Regions from separate parts of the Roseburia sp. genome, predicted to be linked through region 3. Evidence: a T-box and tRNA genes for the amino acid it is inferred to sense, from the RefSeq annotation. Region 3 holds a T-box; the other regions hold tRNA genes.
The links. A T-box is a leader RNA that pairs with one kind of tRNA and senses whether it is charged. The one in region 3 lies ahead of leuS (leucine--tRNA ligase), so its partner is inferred to be a tRNA-Leu.
Positions count from the first base shown of each region.

Region 1: it has a tRNA-Leu gene. The T-box ahead of leuS (leucine--tRNA ligase) is inferred to sense a tRNA for this amino acid. The anticodon was not compared.
Region 2: it has a tRNA-Leu gene. The T-box ahead of leuS (leucine--tRNA ligase) is inferred to sense a tRNA for this amino acid. The anticodon was not compared.

Region 1 covers NZ_JBGLEJ010000005.1:86,851-94,046, forward strand. The annotation lists gene ACDD58_RS11690 (EAL domain-containing protein) at 1-2,216, shown strand, start outside; tRNA gene ACDD58_RS11695 (tRNA-Leu) at 2,361-2,445, shown strand; tRNA gene ACDD58_RS11700 (tRNA-Leu) at 2,473-2,556, shown strand; gene ACDD58_RS11705 (fibronectin type III domain-containing protein) at 2,823-4,004, shown strand; gene ACDD58_RS11710 (guanosine polyphosphate pyrophosphohydrolase) at 4,121-5,101, shown strand; gene ACDD58_RS11715 (deoxyguanosinetriphosphate triphosphohydrolase) at 5,233-6,246, shown strand; gene dnaG (DNA primase) at 6,264-7,196, shown strand, end outside.
Region 2 covers NZ_JBGLEJ010000004.1:531,471-538,666, reverse strand. The annotation lists tRNA gene ACDD58_RS05810 (tRNA-Pro) at 57-131, shown strand; tRNA gene ACDD58_RS05805 (tRNA-Gly) at 138-208, shown strand; tRNA gene ACDD58_RS05800 (tRNA-Arg) at 300-373, shown strand; tRNA gene ACDD58_RS05795 (tRNA-His) at 415-488, shown strand; tRNA gene ACDD58_RS05790 (tRNA-Gln) at 559-630, shown strand; tRNA gene ACDD58_RS05785 (tRNA-Lys) at 648-720, shown strand; gene ACDD58_RS05780 (dTDP-4-dehydrorhamnose 3,5-epimerase family protein) at 892-1,143, shown strand; gene ACDD58_RS05775 (energy-coupling factor ABC transporter permease) at 1,563-2,567, shown strand; gene cbiQ (cobalt ECF transporter T component CbiQ) at 2,560-3,357, shown strand; gene ACDD58_RS05765 (energy-coupling factor ABC transporter ATP-binding protein) at 3,405-4,145, shown strand; tRNA gene ACDD58_RS05760 (tRNA-Leu) at 4,270-4,350, shown strand; gene ACDD58_RS05755 (methyl-accepting chemotaxis protein) at 4,609-6,387, shown strand; gene ACDD58_RS05750 (methyl-accepting chemotaxis protein) at 6,578-7,196, opposite strand, start outside.
Region 3 covers NZ_JBGLEJ010000005.1:864,123-871,318, reverse strand. The annotation lists gene ACDD58_RS15440 (YhgE/Pip domain-containing protein) at 1-887, shown strand, start outside; gene ACDD58_RS15435 (permease) at 1,061-1,237, shown strand; gene ilvN (acetolactate synthase small subunit) at 1,353-1,877, shown strand; gene ilvC (ketol-acid reductoisomerase) at 1,948-2,970, shown strand; T-box leader at 3,087-3,333, shown strand; gene leuS (leucine--tRNA ligase) at 3,451-5,868, shown strand; gene ACDD58_RS15415 (MATE family efflux transporter) at 5,870-7,196, shown strand, end outside.

The sequences.
Region 1 (7,196 bases), 780 kb from region 3:
TGGAAACATTGTCAAAGCAGATGTTTGCCGTCAAATTAGAGGAACTTTTAGCACAGGAGGCTTTTTTAAAGAGCCGCGAGTCGGAAGAACAGATGGAGACGGAATTAAAACGTAATGAGGCGATGACAGCGATCGTGCGTATGCTTGAGTCGGAGGACAGTTTTGATGGGATTGTCCGGGATATTTTAAAGGAGGCATGCGGGTATCTTGAGATTTCTGCTGCGGTTTTGTTCCGGGAAAATATAGACGGCGCAACCGTTAATATGATCAGTGAGTATTATTCCGCGGGAAGAGAGTCCCGGATGGATGCTTCACAGAACATTCCAAAAGCAGAATTGCCTTTTTTTAATGGAAAACCATACATGATCTCTGCAGATTCGAAGATGCCTGAGTCGTTCCACAGATTATTTGATGCACAGAAAATGAAAGCAGGGCTGTTCCTGCCAATCGATGTTGGTGGGAAAACAGGGATGTATGTCTGCTTCTGTGAAGATGAAAAAGAACGTATCTGGGACAGTGGAGAGATTAAGTTTGTCAATGATGTCAGAAGGATCATACAGACGATCCTGGTAAAACGTATCGCAAAAAATTCACTCGCAAGTTCGTATGCGTCACTGGAGGCGATTCTTGAAAATGTGGGATGCGGAATCTACGTGATGGATACAAAAGAAAATACCATCCTGTATACAAACCAGCGTTTCCGTAAAGCGTTTGGTGGAGACATGCACAGTGCCGGCATTGAAGAATGTTTAAGACAGGGAGCACAGTCAGAGGACAGCCTTTATTTCAGGGAAGTTTACTCAAAAGAAGAAAACCGCTGGTTTGATCTGCACAGTACAAGGATCAACTGGGTTGACGGAAGAAAAGTTCTTTTATGTACGATTTATGATGTGACAGATAAAAAATTATATCAGCAGAAGATTGAGCGTCAGGCAAACAATGATTTCCTGACAGGGCTTTATAACAGAATGCGCTGTGAACAGGATCTGGAACGGTATATCCGTCAGACGAAAGAGTTTGGTGGAGAGGGAGCATTACTTTATATTGATCTGGATGATTTTAAGCATATCAATGACGGACTTGGACATCAGTATGGTGATGTTTTACTTAAGAATATTTCAGGCAGCCTGCAGAGGATTCCCGGTGTGGAGAATAACTGTTACCGTATGGGCGGTGATGAGTTTATCATCATACTGGCACATCATCATATGACAATGCTTCAGCAGATCTTAGATGAGATCAAATCGTTATTTACAAAACCGTGGATGTTAAAAGGAACAGATTATTACTGTACGATGAGTATGGGAGTTGTGCGTTTCCCGGCAGATGGGGACACGGTGGAAGAACTGATCAAAAAAGCAGATATTGCCCTTTATTCTGCAAAGTGTGCAGGAAAGAACCGTATAGAGTTTTATGATGACAATGTTGAGTCTACCTCTTACAAGCGGCTTGATCTTGAAAAGAATATGCGCAATGCAACGAGAAATGCATTCAGCGAATTTGAAGTATATTTCCAGCCAATCGTAAATATCACAAAAGAAGGAAATCCATGTGCCGGTGCAGAAGCACTGATACGCTGGAATTCAGGGGAACTTGGATTGATACCGCCGACAGATTTTATCCCGCTTGCGGAATATTTAGGACTGATCAACCCGATCGGCGAATTTGTTTTGCGTGAAGCGTGTATCCATTGTAAATACTGGAATGATATGGGGCATCCGGAGTACAAAGTGAATGTTAATCTCTCTGTTGTACAGCTTTTACAGAACGATATCGTAGAGCGGATCGCACATGTGATCGAGGAGACAAGGATCACACCGCAGAACCTTACCTTAGAAGTAACAGAGAGTCTTGCGGTCAATGATATGAGCCGGATGAAACGGATACTTGCAGATATCAGACATCTTGGAGTACGTGTTGCGCTGGATGATTTTGGTACAGGCTATTCTTCTTTAAATCATATCAGGGAGATGCCGATCGATGTCATAAAGATCGACCGCTGTTTTATCATTGATATTGGAAAAGATGATTTCTCCAACGCATTTGTAAAAATGGTCGGAGAACTGGCAACTGCGATCCATGTGAATGTCTGTGTAGAGGGCGTGGAGACAAAAGAACAGTTAGATGCGCTGATGGGATCAAAGGTTCAACTGATTCAGGGATTCTATTTTGGAAAACCGATGAAGGCAGAGATGTTTGAGAGACAGTTCCTGTAAGGGCTGTCTTTCAATATCTAAATAATCAAAACAGTTCCAAAAATTAAAAAAATAAATAAAATTAAAAAAATATCAAAAAAACTGTTGACATATTTGTTTTTCTCTGTTATTATAAATGAGTCGTCGCGAGAGAGTGATTGATACGCGGAAGTGTCGGAATTGGCAGACGAGCAAGACTAAGGATCTTGTGTTCATTGCGAACGTGTGGGTTCAAGTCCCATCTTCCGCATCAAAGATTTCTTTGATTGACGGGTTTGCAGGAGTGGCGGAATTGGCAGACGCGCAGGCTTCAGGTGCCTGTGGTAGCAATATCGTGTGGGTTCAAGTCCCATCTCCTGCATTTTTATATGTTAGGGTGAAAGAAGCATTGAGGATTCGATGCTTCTTTTTTTTCTCTCACAGAAGACATGGGTGTCAAAAGGCGGCTCACAACTTAGTGGTTGTCAAATTGCGCAAAGCCGTGGCCCATTTTATGACTTTGGGAGAAAATTACGTTCCGTGAAAATAGTACTTTTTCCATAGAGAAAATACAAAAAGAATATGCTAAAATGAAATCGTATTGTTTCTTTACATTAGAGAAGTAAAGAGGAAAAGGAGAAAATCTATATGAAGAAAATGAAGACGTATATTCTTGGAATGGTTCTGGCATTTGCATTGATCCTTCTTCCACAGAATGTATCAGCAGCAACACAGATCCCTGTCACGGCTGTGGAGGATATCACGGATGTGATGGCAGTAGGTTCTACGAATATTAAGGTCCCGACCGGAGAATACAGTAATGTGGTACAGTTTAGCTTAAACAAACCGTCATATGTGTATGTGTCTGCGTATTCGACAGTTATGCATGAGGATTATGATTCTTTAGGTGCGATTGAGGAATTTGCAGTATATTCAGATGCAAACTGTTCGAATCTGGTTACCGGAGACGAGGTAACTGTTGTATGGGGGAATGAGAGAAAGTCAAAATATCTGTGCCTCGATGCTGGAAATTACTGGATTTGCTTTGCTAAAACTAAAAACGGTAGTTACAATGATGTCAGTTATGGCGAGTTCCGCCTTTCAGTTGCAGCCCAGTATCTGAATGTAACCGGAACAAAGAATGGTTCCTGGGGACGTGCAAAACAGATTACCACGGATAAAAAAGTAACTGGATTTTTAAGTTCCAACACAAGAAAAAGCTGGTTTAAATTTAAAGTATCCGGAGATACAACAGCAAGATTGAACCTTTCACTGGAGAATCCGCTGGGAGAAAGTGTTTTTGAAAGCAGCAAAACAGGTGTGACGTTATACCGTTCGAACCATAATGTATTGGAGCGTATGAATATTGCAGAAAATTATTATTCTTCTGCATGTTCCAAAGAGGTTACATTAAAGAGCGGTACTTACTATATTGAAATTGCAGGCAGTGAAGCATATAAAGATAGCTTGGATCCGACAAAACTGAAAAAAACCGGTGTGAACAACATGGGTGTGGTAAACTTAAAGATTACCACAGTCAAAAAAACCAAAATTTCCAAACTTTCCAATGTGAAAGGAAAGAAAGCACAGGTTACATATAACAAAGTAAGCAATGCAAAGGGATATGAGATCCAGTATTCCACGGACAAGAAGTTTAAAAAGGGCGTGAAAGTCAAAAAGGCAAACGCAAAGACAACAAAGGTTACTCTGAAAAAGCTGACAAAAGGAAAAAAATATTATGTGCGTGTCAGAGCATATCGTGTGGACGAGGATGACAACAGAGTAAACGGCTCATGGAGTGAGGCGAAATCAGTAAAGATCACAAAATAAGACAGCAAGGTATAAGTGGCGCGGCAGAAAAACTGCCGCGCTATTTGCATTTAGGAGGAAATCATTTATAATAGATACCAATGTGGCACAGAAGGCGGAAAACAAAGGATGGAAAAATGATTGCTTTAAATGATTATCTTTATTCCGGGGATACGGTATTTCGGATTTTAAAAAAATATACAGAAGATTTAAAACGTGTGGCAGAGGAAAATGACAGTGAGGTGGATCGGTTACACTGTAATTTCCTGATGCAGATCATGGAACTGCTAGAGCATAATGACTTTTTGACAGCACAGTCGCAGAAAATACGGGAATTTTATCAGTATATGGCGAAACAATATCCTTACCTTTCTTTTACTTTTAAAGGAAGGATCAAATCACTGATCCGTGCGGAAGCAAAATTCAACGGATATATCGTAGAGCATGTTTATAATTATTATCTGAAAAACCATGCCTATCCTCCGGTGGATGAATTAAAGGAACGGCTGAGCTGCTTCAGGGATCTGATCGCATACCGCATTGTCATATCCATGCCTAAATGCCATGTGGGAGATGAAAAGGAAAGAGAACAGGAAGAAATCAGACATTTATATGACATCGCAAATGTGCTTAAGGTATTTTTAGAGGAGCGGGGATTTACGGCAGAACCGGCAGGCGGTATAAAGCTGAGTGATTCTCCACTGCTCAGTGAAGAAGTACGGCCGTATTACAGGGATTATATTGTGAATGAAGAACCGGATGGATACCGGTCGTTACATATTACTTTTTTTGACAACAGTGCACATTGTTATATGGAAATGCAGCTTAGGACAAAAGCGATGGATGATATAGCGGAAATCGGACCAGCGAATCATCTGGGATATGAGAAGAAGCAGGAGAGTGAACGTGCAAGACGTGATGCTGTTCCGGTGGGGGAATGTATTTATTTTGATGAGGCATATGAAAGAGGAATGAAACTGCAGCAGATCGAACTGGCAAAACTGGATGTGAATATGTTTTCGGCAATTGATAACAGCCTGATCAATGATGGGTGTGGACTTTACCGGGGAAGACTGATCCTTCCATATGAACATTTATCTCGTTTTCAAAATGATTAATGGAAAAGAGGGCAAAGTTGAGGGCAAAATTTTGTCATTAATTTAAAATAAAAAAAGGAAATCGAAAAAGAACGCGGAATATATATATTGTAATTACTGTGTGGCAGGTTTATCCAAAGAGGAGGAACAACATGTCGATACGGGAAGATATTGAACGGATGGAATGTGAGAACTTAAGTCCGTATGCTACGCTCAGCATACATTCAAGAGGACGTGATTATCCGGAAGGACAGTGTGATATAAGACCTGTATTCCAGCGCGATAGAGACCGGATTTTACACTGTAAGGCATTCCGCCGGTTGAAGAATAAAACACAGGTGTTTCTGACACCCAAAGGAGATCATTACAGAACGAGGCTTTCACATACCTTAGAGGTATCACAGAATGCCCGCACGATCGCAAAAGCACTGCGGCTCAATGAAGATCTTGTCGAGGCGATCGCATTAGGGCATGATCTGGGACATACGCCGTTTGGGCATGCTGGTGAGTTTGTGCTGAATGGACTGTGCGATGAAGGTTTCCATCACAATGAGCAGAGTGTAAGGATCGTTGAGAAGCTGGAAAAGGACGGTAAGGGACTGAATCTGACCTGGGAGGTAAGGGATGGTATCTTAAACCATCAGACGAGTCTGATGCCGCATACTTTAGAAGGAAAGATTGTCCGGCTGTCGGATAAGATCGCCTATATCAATCACGATATTGACGATGCCATAAGGGCGCAGATACTGACAGAGGAGAATATACCGTTAGAACTTCGGAAAACACTGGGATTTTCGACGAGGCAGCGTTTAAATACACTGATACATAACATCATCAGCAACAGTGTTGGAAAAGACGATATCATTATGTCGGAGGAAGTAGAGCAGGCTATGATCGAACTGCGCAAATTTATGTTCGACCATGTCTATAAAAATCCGGTAGCAAAAGGGGAAGAGACCAAGGCAAAAGCCATGATCGAGCAGTTGTTCTTCTATTATATGGAACATGTAGAACTTCTCCCTGAGAAATATCTGCGCATGCGTGATGCCGGTGAAACAGACCAGCGTATCATCTGCGATTACATCTCCGGCATGACAGACCAGTACGCCATCACAAAATTCAGCGAATACTTCATGCCACAGGCCTGGCAGGTAGATGGCTACTAACACGAAAGGAGAAAAAGATGCCGTATTATTCTGATGACATCATAGAAGAAGTGCGTTCCAGGAATGACATTGTTGATGTGATTTCCCAATATGTGCGTCTTTCAAAAAAGGGCAGTACCTATTTCGGACTCTGCCCGTTTCATAATGAAAAAACAGGCTCCTTTTCCGTGTCGCCTAACAAACAGATGTATTATTGTTTCGGATGCGGCGCGGGTGGAAATGTATTTACATTTCTGATGGAGTATGAAAATTTTACATTTGGTGAGGCGATGGAAGCGTTAGCCGACCGCGCCGGTGTGGAACTGCCAAAACAGGAATACACCAGTGCACAGAGGCAGGAAGCGGACAAGCGCGCAAGACTGCTTGAAATTAATAAAGAAGCAGCAAAATATTTTTACATGCTGCTGCGTGGAGAGAGAGGTGCGCGCGCGCTTAACTATTTCAGAAAGCGTGAGCTGTCAGATGAGACAATGCAGAAATTCGGTCTCGGTTATTCCGACCAGTACAGCGATGATCTTTACCAGTATCTCCGCAAAAAAGGATACGAAGATGATATTTTAAAAGAATCCGGTTTAGTCAGCATTGATGAGAGGCGCGGCGGGTATGATAAGTTCTGGAACCGTGCGATGTTCCCGATTATGGATGTACACAATAAGGTTATTGGTTTTGGTGGACGTGTCATGGGGGATGGTGAGCCGAAATATCTGAATTCTCCGGAAACAAAGATCTTTGATAAGAGCCGCAATCTTTACGGATTAAATTTTGCAAGAAGCACCAAAAAGCCACAGCTTCTTCTTTGTGAAGGTTATATGGATGTGATCGCCCTGCATCAGGCAGGGTTTGACAATGCAGTTGCTTCTTTGGGAACGGCACTTACGAGTGGACATGCAAATCTGTTAAAGCGCTACACGAAAAATGTTTATCTGACCTACGACAGCGATGGAGCAGGT
Region 2 (7,196 bases), on a different contig from region 3:
GAGACGGAAAAGACAAGCACTTAAGAAACTTGCTTTTCAATATTAAAAGTTCATATCGGGGTGTGGCTCAGCTTGGCTAGAGCGCCTGGTTTGGGACCAGGAGGTCGCAGGTTCGAATCCTGTCACCCCGATTGTGTGCGGGTGTAGTTCAATGGTAGAACACCAGCCTTCCAAGCTGGATACGTGGGTTCGATTCCCATCACCCGCTTTCCATTTGCAAATTATTATGGAAAGCATAATATATGGCAACATGTTTGCTTGTGAAGCGGGCAATCAGTTGCAGGGCAGATGTGATAAATGTGTTCGTAGCTCAGCTGGATAGAGCAACGGCCTTCTAAGCCGTGGGTCGGGGGTTCGAATCCCTTCGAGCACATTTCCTTATTTTAATAAGGTGTCAGGCTTTATAGCCGTATGGTGGGTATAGCGCAGTTGGTTAGCGCGCCAGATTGTGGCTCTGGAGGCCCAGGGTTCGAATCCCTGTATCCACCTTTGTTGCGACTAGTGCAACAGGTCTGAAATATGACAATGTCTTTAAGATGTTGGTCTTATATTTCTTGTTGGGCTATCGCCAAGCGGTAAGGCACTGGATTTTGATTCCAGCATTCGCAGGTTCGAATCCTGCTAGCCCAGCTTATAATAAAATATATGGGATATTAGCTCAGTTGGTAGAGCACTTGACTTTTAATCAAGTTGTCCGGGGTTCGAATCCCCGATGTCTCATTAGATTGGAAATAGCGGAAAACCAGTAAAATCAAGGCTTTCCGCCATTTTTTTACAATTTTTGAAGTGACAAAAAGTAATCAAAAGTTGATAGTTTTATGTCCGCATCGTGTCCGCAAGATCAGAGTGCCAAAACATTATTCTAAAGTCATTTCAGAAAGGTAGTAATAAATGAATCAGTTTTCATCAGATAAACCACAAATATTTACTCCACCCGCATTTGAAGATTTTCGCGGGTATCTGACCTTGGAAGATAATACACTGATGCAGTGGTGCGTGGATCAGGATTTTTGCGGGGAGGCAGCATGTGCTGTGCGATACGATGATCCGAATCTTATATGGAAGGGCAGCGAATGGCCAGAGGGTAAATATATCATTTCGGAAAAAGATGAAAATGCTATGTGGCTGAAAGAACTGTTTTAAGACAGGTGTATGTAGCAAACAAGTAGATTTCTACTGTATAGGAATTGATATTCAGATAGATAAAAGAAAAATACCCCGGTCAGAGACCGGGGTAAATTAATTAACAACCGAGGTTAAAATATTTGCAGATAGCATTAAATAACTCGGAACAGCTATTGAAATTAAAACACATAGTTTCGTCCTCCTTATTCTTATTTTATTGATTGCGGTCATCTTGCAATCTTTTTGTATCGGCCGATTACATAAAGAATTGTAACAATTATGTAACATTTTCGCAATAGGAGTATTATGGAAGTAATGGAAAGGATTAGTGTATGTGTCAAAAGCGGAAAAAGTAGAAAGATCTGTGACAAAAGGCTTGTGGTATGACCAGATTTTTGCTAATATGTTCAAAGATAAATGAAAGGCGGTATTTTAATATGCATATGGCAGATGCGCTTGTTGCACCGGCGGTTGCGACAACAATGTATCTTTGCTCAGCAGCAGCGGGCGGATATTCAGTAAGACAGGTAAGGGCGTTAGATGAGCCTAAGAAAGTTCCAGTTATGGGAGTTATGGGAGCTTTTGTTTTTGCAACCCAGATGATCAATTTTACAATTCCGGGAACAGGATCTTCCGGACATTTGTGCGGAGGAATGCTGCTTTCTGCATTACTTGGACCTTACGCAGGATTTCTTACCATGATAGGGGTTCTTTTGATACAGTGTCTGTTGTTTGCGGATGGCGGACTTTTAGCGCTTGGCTGTAATATATGGAATATGGCATTCTATGGATGTTTTATAGGAGCATTGCTGATCTGGAAGCCAATGATGCGTCGGGGAGCATCCAAAAAGAAGATTATTGCAGCATCTGTGCTGGGGTGTGTACTGACATTGCAGATGGGAGCATTTTCTGTTACATTAGAGACACTTGTTTCCGGTATTACGGAGCTTCCGTTTGGGACATTTGTGGCAGTGATGCAGCCGATCCATCTTGCAATCGGTCTGGTCGAGGGATTGATCACGGCAGCAGTGCTTTGCTTTGTATATGAGGCAAGACCGGAGCTGCTCTGGGGTACAGATGAAAGTACACAGAAACAGGCATCACGTTTTTCTTTGAAAAAGACAGTGACGATTCTCGCAGTTTTAACTGTTTTGATCGGTGGCGGACTTTCTCTGTTTGCTTCAGCATATCCGGACGGACTGGAATGGTCTATGGAAAAGGTTGCAGGAACCACAGAGTTAGATGCAAAAGGAACAGCATATAAGACGGCAGCAGAGATTCAGGAGCATACAGCGCTGCTTCCGGATTATGCATTTAAAAACAATGAGAGCATGGCAGGAACATCGTTTTCCGGTGTAGCTGGTGCAGCAGTGGTTGTAGTTGTATGTATCGGAGGCTGTTATCTATTTAAATTTTTTGGAAAGAATCAAAAGCATGAGTAAAATTCAAAGGGCAGTTTCTGAGATTAAAAGTATCGAGGAACTGGCAAATGAAGACAGGTGGGTGAACCAGGTTCACCCTCTTGTAAAATTATGTGTGACAATTTTGTATATAGGGACAGTTGTTTCTTTTTCTAAGTATAACCTGAGTGGACTGCTTGTGATGGCAGTTTATCCGGTTATTCTTTTTATTATGAATGAAATTTCTGTAAAGGATGCGTTATGGCGGATGCGTGTTGTGCTGCCGCTTGTCTGTGTGGCAGGTATATTTAATCCTTTTTTTGACAGGCAGATCGTAATGAATGTGGGACAGATTGAAATTAGTGGTGGAGTGATTTCAATGCTGACCTTGATGATAAAAGGAGTTTTTGCGGTTCTGGCATCGTATCTTCTGATTGCGACAACAACGATCGAAAAAATCTGCTTCGCACTTGAGATATGTCGTCTGCCAAAAGTCATTGTGATGCAGGTATGGCTGATTTACCGGTATATTTCTGTATTGCTGGCAGAAACACAGCGGGTGGTGCAGGCATATGAACTTAGGGCACCGGGACAGAAAGGCATTCATTTTAAGGTGTGGGGATCTCTGATGGGACAGATGCTGATCCGAAGCATGGACAGGGCAGAGTTGATTTACGAAAGTATGTGTCTGCGCGGGTTTCAGGGAATATTTGGACTGAAAAAAGAGATACGGTTTTGTATGAAAGACGCAGTGTATCTTGTTTTATGGATCGCGGTGTTTACTATATTGCGATGTTTTGCGGTTGGACAACTGGTGGGAACTTTGTTTTAGATGGTAAAGAGAAACTGTTTTGTGACAGATGAAAGAGAGAGGAAAATATGGGACAGATTAATATAGAGGTAACGCATCTGAATTTTTCCTATGAAAAAGAAAATCCTATTTTGAAAGATATATCATTTGCAGCGGATGGGCAGGCGTCGATTGGCGTTGTCGGTGCAAACGGAGCAGGAAAGTCAACACTTTTAAAATTACTTGTCGGTTTGTATTCTCCGGATTCAGGCAGCATCAGTATCGGGAATGTACCGTTACAAAAAGAGACATTAGCTCAGATTAGAAAAATGGCTGGATATGTGTTTCAGGATTCTGAAAATCAGCTTTTTATGCCAAATGTATATGAGGATGTGGCATTTGCACCACAGAATTATGGTCTGTCAGAAGACGAGGTTGCATACAGGACAAAAATGGCAATTGCCGAGGTACACATTGAACATCTTGCGAATAAACCGATCCATAAACTGTCAGGAGGAGAGAAAAAGTTAGCGGCAATCGCAACCATCCTTTCCATGAAACCGGATATTATACTGATGGATGAACCGTCGGCGGCACTTGATCCGAAAAACCGCAGAAATCTGATCCGGGTATTGAATGAGTTTTCCTATCTGAAAATCGTGGCTTCACATGATCTGGATTTTGTATGGGATACCTGTGACAGAACGATTTTACTGTCGGAGGGCAGAATTGTGTGTGATGGGGCAACAAAGGAGATTTTAAGCGACAGGGAGTTGTTAGAGGCACATGGACTGGAGCTGCCATTGTCTTTGTATCGAAGATGTATTTAAAATGGCTGTAATCGCTACTCGCACAATATGTGTGAACAGTAGCCGTTTCTGATTTAGAGGGAGAAATGTGAGGAAAAAATGCTTGCAATTTTGCGAGTGCTAATATATAATGGCAAAGTGGTTTGCGGGTGTGGCGGAATTGGCAGACGCGCTAGATTTAGGTTCTAGTGTCCCCGACGTGCAGGTTCAAGTCCTGTCACCCGCATGAATAAAAAATAGCCGGAAAGCTAAGATTTTGCAGTAAAATCAAGGCTTTCCGGCTATTGTTTTGTTCTGAAACAAGTCAATAATATGGAAAATGTAAAAAAATACAAAATTTATAATAAATTTAAAAAATATTGAGATAAATTGTGCAATATGGTAAAATAATAGAAAGGAATTTTCAAAAATCTGTATAGAAAAATCTATATACATCATATTTGTGAACTCCGATATTACAGCAGGGAAGCGGGAGGAAAGATTTATGAACAATGTAAAAGTACAGACAAAGCTGTCAATCGTAATGTTAGCGACGATAGTGGCACTGGTATTGTGTGCCGTTATTTCATCGGAGAGCATGAAGCAGCTCCAGAGCAAAGCATTAGAGACGATGGAAGCAGATGAGCGGGAGTCTTATGATGAACAGATCAAACAGCAGGTAGATAATGTGGTCTCACTTTGTCAGACGATTTATGATCAGTATCAGGCTGGTGTGTATACCGAGGAAGAAGCTAAGAAGTTAGCGGCAGATGAGATCAGACAGCTTCGTTATGGAGATGGCGGATATTTCTGGGTTGATCAGTATGACGGAACTAATGTGGTGCTTTTAGGAAATGATACAGAAGGCACCAACCGTATGGAGACGAAAGATGCCAATGGATATCAGATGGTTAAAGAGATCATCCGTGTCGGACAGGAGGCAGATGGAGGATATACAGATTATGTATTCCCGAAAGAAGGCGAGACTGAACCTTCTCCGAAACGTTCCTACAGTAAAGCATTTGAACCGTTTGAATGGGTGATCGGAACCGGTAATTACACAGACTATATCGATGATAAGGTTGCATCCATTGAAAAAGATTTTACTTCATATGTAACAAACAAACGTACCACGTTTATCATTTCAACAATAATAGAAGGAGCGGTAGTAGTATTTCTTCTTATATTGATCATTTTAAGCATTATTAAACCACTGAAGAAGTGTATCAGTTCCATCGGAGTCATGGAACAGGGGGATTTTTCACAGGCACTTGGAACTGCACTGTTAAAACGCCGTGATGATTTTGGAAAGCTGGCAGGTTCCATTGAGTCTATGAGGACAGAGATGAACGGACTGATCGGCGAGGTTAAGAGCCAGGCGACAGAGATCACCGGAATGGTACAGGAGATTGATACCAACATTCAGGCATTGGATGAGGAGATTGAGAATGTTTCCGCTACTACGGAAGAACTTGCAGCAGGTATGCAGGAGACAGCTGCTTCCTCCGAAGAGATCAATGCGATGTCCCATGAAATCGAGAGCGCTGCAAAGAGCATTGCAACACGTTCACAGGACGGGGCTATGGAGGCAGATGATATCCGAGACCGTGCTGTCAGTATTAAAAAGACCACAACCGAAAATGATAAACGTACCAAGGCAATCCATACGGAAATCAATGAGGGACTGACAAAAGCACTTGAAGATATCAAAGTTGTCGATCAGATTGGCGTTCTTGCGGAATCAATTATGGAGATTACCGGACAGACAAACCTGTTAGCACTCAATGCATCCATTGAGGCCGCACGTGCGGGAGAGGCAGGAAAAGGCTTTGCAGTTGTTGCAGATGAGATCCGGGTACTTGCAGAGCAGTCAAAGGCAGCAGTCGTACATATCCAGGATGTAACAAAGAATGTGGTTGAATCTGTAACGAATCTGGCAGATGGAGCGAAAAAGTTACTTGAGTTTGTCGGAACAGATGTGGTGGACAGTTTTGCAGGATTCTCTGACATGGCAGATTCTTACAGTAATGATGCGGGTAAGGTTGATGGACTGGTAACTGATTTTTCGGCATCTTCAGAGCAGCTTTTAGCATCGATCAACGGAGTTATGGATGCGATCGGTGAAGTAAGTAAGGCAGCAACGGAGGGCGCAACCGGTACCAATGATATCGCTGAAAAAACAGGTGTTGTGGTTGAGAAGGCAGCTGAGATCAAAGAAAAAGCAGAGGCAGCGCATGCAGCAGCGGACAGGCTGCAGAAGAATGTAGAGCGTTTTATTGTATAGAATAAGTGAATGCAGGCAAATCAAATAAATGAGTAAACATGTCTGCACGATGATTAACAAATAGCGGTCAGATCATATGAAAAACAGCGGATAACAACAAGAGAAGAAGTTGTTATCCGCTGTTTTATAATGTATTTTGCAGCATGTTTGCGTGGTTATGCTGATAGCAAAGAGAATGCAGGTTATATAATTATTCTCCCTGATAATTACTGCGTACATACTGCTCGATCGCTGTATTATCCTCCGGCATACGGCAGCCAACGATAAAGACGCTTTCATTATCCGTGCTGCGGATGATATGTCCTTCTAACTCGCGGGCACTTGCTACAGGAAGATCCGGGATCGATAAGGTAATGTCGGAACCGATCGCACTGGCAAAGAAATTATCGCGGACGCTGAAAGCAAAGCCGCCTGCACTGATATTGATCATCTGACCGTTATATTGTCTGCCGGTCTGTGTTACCGTGATCGTACATTTGTTGGAGAGCGGCATACGCGGATATTTACGACGGTTGATAACCTTCGGGTTGGTTGCAACAGTAATCTTATAAATATCAGATGCCTGACCGCGCATTGTGGAAATATCGGCATTTTCCCAGATATACAGTGCATTTGTGACGGAAATCTGCAGCTCGTAAGTAAAGTTTTTATTTTTAATTTCAATCGAATGACCGGAAGGAACATGCAGACGTGCTGTAATTCCACCGTCTAGGGATGCTGTTACCTCACCGTGAGCAGTAAATGATGAACTGCCATTTTTGGCGATCAGGACGACTTTCATGCCAGGTTTGGCATCACCGATTCCCATG
Region 3 (7,196 bases):
TCAATGCAGATTTTGGTGATGTGGAAAAAGTACTTTCAAAATACGAAGATACACTTGCAAACGGAAGTGCAGATTTGTATGAATCACTGGAAATGGCACAGGAATTATTTAATAAACTTACGCAGATCATCACAGATTTTACGACACTGCGTCAGGATGAACAGTACAAACAGTTTATGGAGATACTCGAGACAGATCCGCAGCAGCTTGGAAACTTTATCTCATCTCCGGTAAACCTTGATACGGTTGGAATTTATGAGATTGAAAATTATGGATCTGCCATGGCTCCATTTTATACGATACTGGCACTGTGGGTAGGGGCTCTGATCCTGGTGGCGATCATTCATGTAAAAGTAGAACCGGAAGAAGGAATCACAGATATCAAACCATACCAGGCATATTTCGGGCGTTATATTCTCTTTTTCCTGGTAGGGCAGGTGCAGACGCTGATCACAGTACTTGGAGATCTGTTTTATGTAAGGATACAGTGTCATAATCCGTTTTTATTCTGGGTTGCTGCTGCAGTCAGCAGTTTTGTTTTCACACTGTTTATTTATTCACTCACGGTTGCATTTGGAAATGTCGGTGAGGCACTTGCAATTGTTGTCATGGTTATTCAGGTAGCCGGTGCGGGTGGAACATTCCCGATTGAGACGCTGCCGCAGGTTTACCAGTCGCTTTATAAATACCTGCCGTTCCCATATGGAATGAATGCCATGAGAGAGACAATTGGCGGAATCTATCAGATGAATTACTGGATCTATGTCGGAAAACTTGCAATTTATCTGGTTATTTCACTGGTCATTGGACTTCTTGTAGCGATACCGTTCCGCAAATTGAACCATATCATTGAGAAGAGCAAAGAAAATACAGAGATTATGATATGAGTAAGCAATGAGCAGTGCCACATGAAAGTAAAGCAAAAAATGGCTGCTTGCAGACATTTTTTTGCTTTATTTTCATGTGATAGGGCAAATGCCCGTCAGTCCGGAAAATCATTGATTTTTTGGACGTGCACTGCAATCTAAAGTTTTGTGATATAAGATATAGGGAGTAAAAAATGTTATTGATTCGGATGGTATTACTTTTTACAGGACTTCTTATGGCAATCGTGCCAGGAGTATGTACAAGAAAAGACCAGAGGGGTGATCTGAATGCCGAAAAGCGGATCAGACAGATTGGTGTCTGGTTTGTTGCTGCTGCGGTTATATGGATCATTACCGCAAAATTTATCTGAAAATGAGACTAAGATTTTGACTGGACAAAAATTGTTTATTGACAAAAAATTTCGATGTGATATCATAGCTTTAGTGTGATGTGTGATTAAAGTATTAAACTATTGGAGATGCAGAATGAGAAAACAGGTATTATCTCTATTAGTGGAGAATAACCCGGGTGTGACAAGTCATATTTCAGGACTTTTCAGCAGAAGAGGTTACAACATTGACAGTTTTTCTTCCGGTGTGACCGCAGATCCGAGATATACAAGGATTACGATCGTTGCGACCGGTGATGAGCAGATCTTAGAGCAGATTGAGAAACAGCTTGCAAAGTTGGAAGATGTTGTTGATATCAAAAAACTTGAAAATGGCTCGTCAGTGACAAGAGAACTGATCTTGGTTAAGATTCGTGCGAAAGATACAGAACGCCAGCCAATCTTAAATGTAACGGAGATCTTTCATGGGAAAGTTGTAGATGTGACCCATGATTCGATGGTGATCGAGCTGACAGGACATCAGGATAAGTTAGATGCTTTCCTTGATCTTTTGTCCGGATATGAGATATTAGAGCTTGCACGTACCGGACTGACCGGATTGTCGAGAGGCATTTCCGATGTCGTTATGTTAGACGAAGACGGCAAAAGAGTATCATTATAACAAAATAAGCAGATAAGAATATGCAAATGCATATTTTTTATTAAGAAACCAAAACTGGAGGAAATTAATTATGGCAGCAAAAATATTTTATCAGGAAGACTGTAACCTTTCACTTTTAGACGGAAAGACGATCGCAATTATCGGCTACGGCAGTCAGGGACATGCACATGCATTGAACTTAAAAGATTCCGGATGCCATGTTATCATTGGTCTTTATGAAGGAAGCAAATCCTGGGCAAAAGCTGAGAAGCAGGGATTTGAAGTATATACAACAGCAGAGGCAGCAAAGAAAGCCGACATCATCATGATCTTAATCAACGATGAGAAACAGGCAGATATGTACAAAAAAGATATCGAGCCAAACCTTGAGGCAGGCAACATGTTAATGTTCGCACATGGTTTCAACATTCATTTCGGATGTATCGTACCTCCAAAGGATGTAGATGTTACCATGATCGCTCCAAAAGCTCCGGGACATACCGTACGTTCTGAGTATCAGGCTGGAAAAGGAACACCTTGTCTGATCGCTGTTGAGCAGGATGCAACAGGAAAAGCACAGGATCTTGCATTAGCATATGCACTTGGTATCGGTGGAGCAAGAGCCGGTGTTCTTGAGACAACATTCCGTACCGAGACAGAGACAGACCTTTTTGGTGAGCAGGCAGTTCTTTGCGGTGGTGTCTGTGCATTAATGCAGGCAGGTTTCGAGACATTATGCGAAGCTGGTTATGATCCAAGAAATGCATACTTCGAGTGTATCCATGAGATGAAACTGATCGTAGACTTAATCTACCAGTCAGGTTTCGAGGGAATGAGATATTCTATCTCCAACACAGCAGAGTATGGTGATTACATTACAGGACCGAAGATCATCACAGAGGATACAAAGAAGGCAATGAAACAGATCCTTTCCGATATTCAGGATGGTACATTTGCAAAAGACTTCTTACTGGATATGTCTCCGGCAGGACGTCAGGTTCACTTCAAAGCTATGAGAAAGAAAGCTGCAGAGCATCCATCAGAGCAGGTTGGTAAAGAGATCCGTAAACTGTATAGCTGGAACAATGAAGAAGATAAATTAATCAACAACTAATTTTGAATCGATTGAAAGAGTCATCACATAGTTACTGTTTGTGGTGGCTCTTTTTTGTTTCAATACTTGACAAAAACAGGGTATATGATAAAATAAATCATGTTGTGAATAAAATACATCAGACTTTGATAAGGAATAGTAAGAATTTTTTGCTTTCTCAGAGAGCTGCCGGATGCTGTGAGGCAGTAAAGTGAAATTCCCAACTCACCTTTGAGTCCTTTTGCCCAAGCTGCCAGTTACAGTGAGTAAGCAAAAGCGTGTTGTCCGCGTTAAGGATCATAAGAGCGTATTTTTATTTTCTATGAAATCATAAGAATACGAATTAGAGTGGTACCACGGAGTAAGACAGACTTCGTCTCTAAAGATATTTTTATTTGAAAATATCTTCCGAGACGAAGTTTTTTTTCGCAAAACAAGGAGGAAAATCCTCTGCTCCTGCAAAGGCAGTCGCATTTTGCTCCGCAAAACAAGGAGGATTATATGTCAGAACTTTACAATCACAAAGTCGTTGAGAAAAAATGGCAGAAAGTCTGGGATGATAATAAGGCTTTTGCTGCGACAGACGACTACAGCAAACCAAAATATTACGCATTGGTAGAATTTCCGTATCCGTCAGGACAGGGACTTCATGTAGGTCATCCGAGACCTTATACAGCACTTGATATTGTTGCAAGAAAGCGTAGAATGCAGGGCTATAACGTACTTTATCCGATGGGATGGGACGCATTCGGACTTCCGACTGAGAACTATGCGATCAAAAATAAGATTCATCCGAAGATCGTAACTGAAAACAATGTAAAACGTTTCAAAGAGCAGCTTCATTCTTTAGGCTATTCTTTCGACTGGGACAGAGAGATCAACACTACAGATCCGAGTTATTACAAATGGACACAGTGGATTTTCTTAAAACTATTTAAAGCAGGACTTGCTTACAAAAAAGAGATGCCGATCAACTGGTGTACTTCCTGTAAAGTAGGCCTGGCAAACGAGGAAGTTGTGAACGGTGTCTGCGAGCGTTGTGGTGCTCCGGTTGTCCGCAAGGTAAAGAGCGAGTGGATGTTAAAGATCACTGATTATGCTGAGAAACTGTTAGAGGGCTTAAATGATGTAGATTATATCGAGCGTGTCAAGGTTTCCCAGAAAAACTGGATCGGTAAATCACAGGGTGCAGAGGTAGATTTTGCGATCGCCGGAAAAGAGGACAAACTCCGTGTTTATACGACACGTTGTGATACATTATTTGGTGCTACTTACATGGTTGTATCCCCGGAGCATCCGATCATTGATAAATATAAAGACGAGTTAAAGAACTGGGATGCGATTGCTGCATACCGTGAGGAAGCTGCAAAGAAATCCGATTTTGAACGTTCAGAACTTGCAAAAGATAAGACGGGTGTGGAGATTGACGGTCTTATGGCAGTCAATCCGGTAACCGGAAAAGAAATCCCGATCTGGATTTCCGATTATGTATTAATGTCTTACGGAACAGGCGCGATCATGGCAGTACCGGCACATGATGAGAGGGACTGGGAATTTGCCAAAAAGTTCAATATTCCAATGGTACAGGTTGTTGCAAAAAATGGTGAGGAAGTTGACATCAACGAAGCGGCATTTACAGATGTTGCAACCGGTGTTCTGATCAATTCTGAGTTCTTAAACGGACTGGAAGTAAAAGATGCAAAGGCAAAAATGATTGCATTTTTAGAGGAAAAAGGCATTGGTACAGCAAAGACCAACTATAAATTAAGAGACTGGGTATTCTCACGTCAGCGTTACTGGGGTGAGCCGATTCCGATCGTTCACTGTGATAAATGTGGTTATGTGCCGATCGATGAGAGTGAACTGCCATTGATGCTTCCAGAGGTAGAAAGTTATATGCCGACGGATAATGGAGAGTCTCCACTTGCTGCGATGACAGACTGGGTAAATACAACCTGTCCTTGCTGTGGTGGTCCTGCAAAGAGAGAGACAGATACCATGCCACAGTGGGCTGGATCTTCCTGGTATTTCTTAAGATATACCGATCCGCACAATGATGAGGCGCTTGCAAGTCCGGAAGCATTAAAATACTGGATGCCGGTTGACTGGTACAATGGAGGTATGGAGCATACAACACTTCATCTGTTATATTCCAGATTCTGGCACAAATTCCTGTATGATGAGAAAGTAGTTCCATGTCCGGAGCCTTACCAGAAACGTACATCCCATGGTATGATCCTTGGTGAGAACGGAGAGAAGATGTCAAAATCCAGAGGAAATGTTGTAAATCCGGATGATATCGTAAGAGAGTATGGTGCAGATACATTAAGAACATATGAAATGTTTATCGGAGCATTTGATTTAAGTGCATCCTGGTCTGAAGATGGTGTAAAAGGCTGCCGTCGTTTCTTAGAGCGTGTATGGAAGTTACAGGACATCATGACAGAAGAAACCGGATATTCCAAAGAACTTGAGACAAAGATGCATCAGACCATCAAGAAAGTCAGCAGCGATTATGAGAATCTGAAATACAATACCGCGATCGCTGCAATGATGGCTTTGATTAATGAGTTCTATAAGAAAAATGCTGTGACTAAGGGCGAGTATGAGACACTCTTAATTCTGTTAAACCCGGTTGCTCCGCATATCACAGAGGAACTCTGGCAGATCATTGGCGGAACAGGTTATGTATACCAGCAGAGATGGCCGGAATTTGACGAGGCAAAAACAGTTGAAAATACGGTTGAGATCGCAGTACAGATCAATGGAAAAACGAAAGGAACATTGGCAATCGGCAGAAATGACGCAAAAGATGATGTTATTGCAAAAGCAAAAGAATCAATTGCAGATAAGCTGACTGGAAACATTGTAAAAGAGATTTACGTTCCGGGAAGAATTGTCAATATTGTAATGAAATAAGATGAAAAAAGGAACAAACTTATTAGAGGGTTCCATCTGGAAGGGGATTGTGTCATTTGCAATCCCCCTCTTTTTGGGAAACCTGTTTCAGCAGTTATACAATACCGCCGATTCTCTGATCGTCGGTAATTTTCTTGGCAGTGATGCTCTTGCAGCTGTCAGTTCTTCCGGTAGTCTGATATTTCTGATGGTCGGCTTTTTTAATGGAATTGCAGTTGGTGCCGGCGTTGTCATTTCGAAATATTTTGGAGCAGCAGATTATGAAGGATTGAAAAAAGCGGTACATACCAATATTGCATTTGGTCTGGTGTCCGGCTGTATTCTGACCGCGATCGGGATGATCCTAGCTCCCCAGATCCTTGTTCTGATGGGAACGCCGGAGTCGGTACTGCCAAATTCTATTGTATACTTCAGGGTATATTTTGCCGGATCGATCGCTTTTGTTATGTACAATATCGTGATGGGGATTTTGCAGGCAGTCGGAGACAGCAGACATCCGCTTTATTATCTGATTTTTTCATCCATCGTTAATATTATACTGGATTTATTATTTGTCGGATTGTTAGGATTTGGTGTCGGTGCTGCAGCACTTGCAACGATTATTTCACAGTTTTCCAGTGCATTTTTATGTATGATGCGTCTGATGCGGACCAAAGATGTTTATCAGGTGCAGATCTCGCAGATACGTTTTCATAAGGGAATGTTAGGACAGATCATAGGGATCGGACTGCCGTCCGGTATGCAGAATTCCATCATTTCATTTGCAAATATTATTGTACAGACGAATATTAACAAATTTGGAGTGATGGCGGTTGCAGGATGTGGTGTTTATTCGAAAATAGAAGGCTTTGCATTTCTGCCGATCACCTGTTTTGCTATGTCACTCACAACGTTTATCGGACAGAATCTCGGTGCAAGACAGTATGACAGAGCTAAGAGGGGTGCATATTTTGGCATTACCTGTTCGACACTGCTTGCGGAAGTGGTTGGTGTGATCGTATTTTTTACGATACCGCAGCTTGCTGCAGCGTTCAACAGTGAAACACAGGTCGTTGAATTTGCAACCAAACAGGCACATATAGAGGCTTTTTTCTATTGTTTCCTAGCATTTTCCCACTGCATTGCAGGTATCATGCGCGGTGCGGGAAAATCTGCCGTGCCGATGTTCGTCATGCTTGCATCCTGGTGCATCATAAGGATCACATACATCACGGTTACTGTGCATTTTATTCCGAAGATCCAGGTCATCTTCTGGGCGTACCCGCTGACCTGGTCGATCAGCTCAGTCATCTTTTTAATTTACTTCTTAAAAGCGAATTGGCTGTATA